2 regions of the Streptomyces sp. NPDC006430 genome follow, and region 1 is predicted to be linked to the other one. Evidence: riboswitches for the same ligand, from Rfam matches in the RefSeq annotation. Region 1 holds a riboswitch; the other holds the start of a gene.

Region 1 (2,183 bases):
TGCTGGAGGTCGATGTTCTCCTTGATCTTGTGCATCGGGACGTGTCCCGGGCCCTCGATCATGGTCTGCACGTTGTGCCGCTTGGCGATCGTATTCAGCTCGCCCAGCGTCTTCAGCTCCGCGAACTGGGCCGCGTCGTTAGCGTCCGCGATCGAGCCGGGGCGCAGGCCGTCCCCGAGCGAGTACGTGACGTCGTACGCCGCGAGGATCTCGCAGAGCTCCTCGAAGTTCGTGTAGAGGAAGTTCTCCTTGTGGTGCGCCAGGCACCACGCCGCCATGATCGAGCCGCCACGCGAGACGATGCCGGTCTTACGGCGGGCGGTCAGCGGCACGTACGGCAGCAGCACGCCGGCGTGGACCGTCATGTAGTCGACGCCCTGCTCGGCCTGCTCGATGACCGTGTCCTTGTAGATCTCCCACGTCAGGTCCTCGGCGCGGCCGTCGACCTTCTCGAGTGCCTGGTACAGCGGCACGGTGCCGATCGGCACCGGGGAGTTGCGCAGCACCCATTCGCGGGTGGTGTGGATGTTGCGGCCGGTCGAGAGGTCCATGACCGTGTCGGCGCCCCACTTGGTCGCCCACGTCATCTTCTCGACCTCCTCCTCGATGGAGGAGGTGACGGCAGAGTTGCCGATGTTGGCGTTGACCTTCACCAGGAACCGCTTGCCGATGATCATCGGCTCGATCTCCGGGTGGTTCACGTTCGCCGGGAGCACCGCACGACCTGCGGCGATCTCTTCGCGTACGACCTCGGGGGAGACGTTCTCGCGGATCGCGACGTACTCCATCTCCGGGGTGATCTCCCCACGGCGGGCGTACGCGAGCTGCGTGACGGCGGCACCGCCACGCCCGCGGCGGGGCTGGCGGGGACGGCCCGGGAAGACCGCGTCGAGGTTCTTGAGGCCACCGCGCGGCGAGGTGTGCTTGATGCCGTCGTCCTCGGGGCGCACGGGACGGCCCGCGTACTCCTCGGTGTCACCTCGGCCGATGATCCAGTTCTCGCGCAGCGGCGGCAGGCCGCGGCGCACGTCGGTCTCGATCTGTGGGTCGGTGTACGGGCCGGACGTGTCGTACAGCGTCACGTCCTTGCCGTTGGTGAGGTGGACCTGGCGGACCGGCACCCGGATGTCGGGGCGCGAGCCCGCCACGTAGCCCTTGTGCCAGCCCGGCTGGCGCTCGGTCTGGCCGTCGGCGTCCTGGCTGACGGCAGGCGTGCGTGCGTCCTGAATGGTCATGAGACCTGATCTCCCTACGCCGGCATTACCCGGTAACAGGTTCGGCGGTCGACGCAGCCTCGTCCCGTACGCATGCGTGCCGCGCGTACGGTGATCAGCGCCCTCTCAGCCCGGTGCTCCGAGCTCCCGCGTTGTGCAAAGGTGACCCCACGCTAGCGTCATCTGTGGCGTGCTGAACAGTGGGCCCCCTCATCTCTTGCGATGATCTGCCGGTGACGTCTTCGCCGCAGCCCACCACCGAGCCCATCGAGCCCACGGGTCGCTCTGACCACGCGCAGACGGACCCCGGGCACGACCACGGCCCATCCCACGGCCACTCCCACGGCGGTCATTCGCACGGCCACGGCCACGGCCACGGGCCGGCGGCACCCGTCTCGAAGCACCTGCGCAAGGTCATCGCGGCCGTGCTGATCCCCTTCGCCGTCGCCGTCTTCGTCGGCATGGCGCTGCTCTGGCCGGGCGGCGCGCCCGCCCACGAGCGCTCCGGAGTGGGCTTCGACCGCCAGACGCAGCAGGGCCGCGTCGTCGCGGTCGAACGGGTCGACTGCAAATCCGTGAACGCCTCGCAGGTGCCGCCCACCGGCAACACGTCGACCCCGGAGGGCCGCGAGGCCCAGGCTGCGCAGACCGGTGAGTGCAAGAAGGCCACCATCGAGGTCAGCACCGGGTCAGACAAGGGCCGCACCTTCTTCGAGATCGTCCAGCCGGGCGCACCTCGGCAGTTGGCCGACGGCCAGGAGGTGGTCGTCGCGTACGCACCGGACGCGCCCCGGGACCTCCAGTACTCCGTGATCGACGTGAACCGCAAACTGCCCCTGGCGCTCCTCGCAGCCGTCTTCGCGGTGGCGGTGGTCGTCGTCGGCCGCATGCGCGGTGTGTTCGCGCTGATCGCGCTGGTCGTCAGCTTCGGCGTACTGACGCTCTTCATCCTCCCGGCCATCCTGCAGG
Region 2 (2,183 bases), on a different contig from region 1:
CCTCCTTCGCGGGAGTGCTCTCGCGTCCTACTTCACGACCAGCGAGGACCACGTCTTGACCCACTGCTCACGGTTCTTGGCGATGGTCTGCGGAGCCACGTCCTCGGGCTTCTCGATGACCACGCCGTGCTTCGTGAACAGCTCCGGCAGCTTCGCGTCCTTGACCACCGGGTTCACGAACATCTGGAGCGGCATGTCCTCCTGGAACTTCTTGCTCACCAGGAAGTCGAGGAGCGCCTTGCCGCCCTCCTCGTTCTTCGCTCCCTTGAGCAGGCCCGCGAACTCGACCTGGCGGAAGCAGGTACCGGTGGAGACGCCCGTGGGGGCCTCGGCCGGCTGCGGCTCGCCGTACAGGACCTCGACCGGCGGGCTGGAGGCGTAGGAGACGACCAGCGGACGGTCGCCCTTGGCCTTCTTGCCGCCCGCGGAACCGGAGAAGCGCTCGTTGTAGGCCTGCTCCCAGCCGTCCACGACCTCCACGCCGTTGGCCTTGAGCTTGCTCCAGTAGTCCTTCCAACCCTCCTCGCCGTACTTGCCGACGGAGGCGAGCAGGAATCCGAGTCCGGGCGAGGAGGTCGCCGCGTTCTCGGTGACCAGCAGGTTCTTGTACTCCGGCTTGATCAGGTCATCCAGCGTCTGCGGCGGGGCCAGCTTCTTTTCGGCGAAGTACGCCTTGTCGTAGTTCACGCAGATGTCGCCGGAGTCGATCGGGGTGACCCGATGCTCCTTGTCGAGCACGTACTCGGGCTTCACCTCGGCCAGGCCCTTGGCCTCGTACGGGGTGAAGATGCCGTTGTCGAGGGCGCGCGAGAGCAGCGTGTTGTCCACACCGAAGAAGACGTCGCCGCGCGGGGAGCCCTTGGTGAGGATTTCCTGGTTGAGGGCGGCGCCCGCGTCCCCGGACTTGAGGACCTTGACGGTGTAGCCGCTCTGCTGCTCGAACTCCTTGAGGACCGTGTCGGTCACGTTGAAGGAGTCGTGGGAGACGAGCGTGACCGTCTTGGGCTTCGGCCCTCCGCTCTCGGCGTCGGCGGACTTGTCCGGGCTCCCGCCGCCGCAGGCGCTGAGCGTGGTGACGCCGAGCGCGGCCGCGAGCGCTGCGCCCGCGAACTTCCTGGTGGTGCTCACTGGTGAATTCCTCCTGGGATGACCAGGAGAAGACGCGGCCCTGCCCGGCGCTCAGTGCGAGCGGTCGCCGGGCAGGGCGCAACAGCTTGAGTGGTGACCGAACTTCCTACCCCGAATGACCGGGGCGAGGTTCAGAGGGTCTGCAGCTACGGTTGCCGCACTCTCAGCGCTGTGGCGCTCCCCTGTCGGAATATGCAATTGGTTCGGCCACAGGGTACCCCGTGGCCGAACGGAGGCGGAGAACAGCGGAAGCTAGCGCTCCGAAGCGGCCAGCTGGCCGCACGCGCCGTCGATCTCCTGACCGCGGGTGTCACGTACGGTCACCGGCACGCCGTGGCGGGCGATGGCTTCCACGAAGGCCCGCTCGTCCTCCGGACGCGAGGCGGTCCACTTCGAGCCCGGCGTCGGGTTCAGCGGGATCAGGTTGACGTGGACGCGCTTGCCCTTCAGCAGCCGACCGAGGAGGTCGCCCCGCCAGGCCTGGTCGTTGATGTCGCGGATCAGGGCGTACTCGATCGAGATGCGACGACCGGACTTCTCGGCGTACTCCCAGGCCGCGTCGAGGACCTCGCGGACCTTCCAGCGGGTGTTCACCGGGACGAGGGTGTCGCGCAGCTCGTCGTCCGGGGCGTGCAGCGAGACCGCGAGGCGACACTTGAAGCCCTCGTCGGCGAACCGCAGCATCGCCGGCACCAGGCCGACGGTGGACACGGTGATGCCACGCTGCGACAGGCCCAGGCCGTCGGGCTCGGGGTCGGTGAGGCGACGGATGGCACCGACGACCCGCTTGTAGTTGGCGAGCGGCTCGCCCATGCCCATGAAGACGATGTTGGACAGCCGGGCCGGGCCGCCCGGGACCTCGCCGTCGCGCAGTGCACGCATGCCGTCGACGATCTGGTGGACGATCTCGGCGGTGGACAGGTTGCGGTCCAGACCGGCCTGGCCGGTGGCGCAGAACGGGCAGTTCATACCGCAGCCGGCCTGCGAGGAGATGCACATGGTGACCCGGTCGGGGTAGCGCATCAGCACGGACTCGACGAGCGTGCCGTCGTGCA

What was found. Region 1 has a riboswitch for thiamine pyrophosphate ahead of thiC (phosphomethylpyrimidine synthase ThiC). Riboswitches for the same ligand answer to the same signal wherever they lie in the genome.
Region 2: it holds a riboswitch for thiamine pyrophosphate, as region 1 does, so the genes downstream of both, ABZZ20_RS32165 (thiamine ABC transporter substrate-binding protein) here and thiC (phosphomethylpyrimidine synthase ThiC) in region 1, are expected to answer to the same signal.

The regions. Positions count from the first base shown of each region.
Region 1 covers NZ_JBEXQA010000009.1:63,827-66,009, reverse strand. The annotation lists gene thiC (phosphomethylpyrimidine synthase ThiC) at 1-1,235, opposite strand, end outside; TPP riboswitch at 1,230-1,375, opposite strand; gene ABZZ20_RS15885 (YibE/F family protein) at 1,415-2,183, shown strand, end outside.
Region 2 covers NZ_JBEXQA010000037.1:23,713-25,895, forward strand. The annotation lists gene ABZZ20_RS32165 (thiamine ABC transporter substrate-binding protein) at 28-1,128, opposite strand; TPP riboswitch at 1,214-1,322, opposite strand; gene rlmN (23S rRNA (adenine(2503)-C(2))-methyltransferase RlmN) at 1,381-2,183, opposite strand, start outside.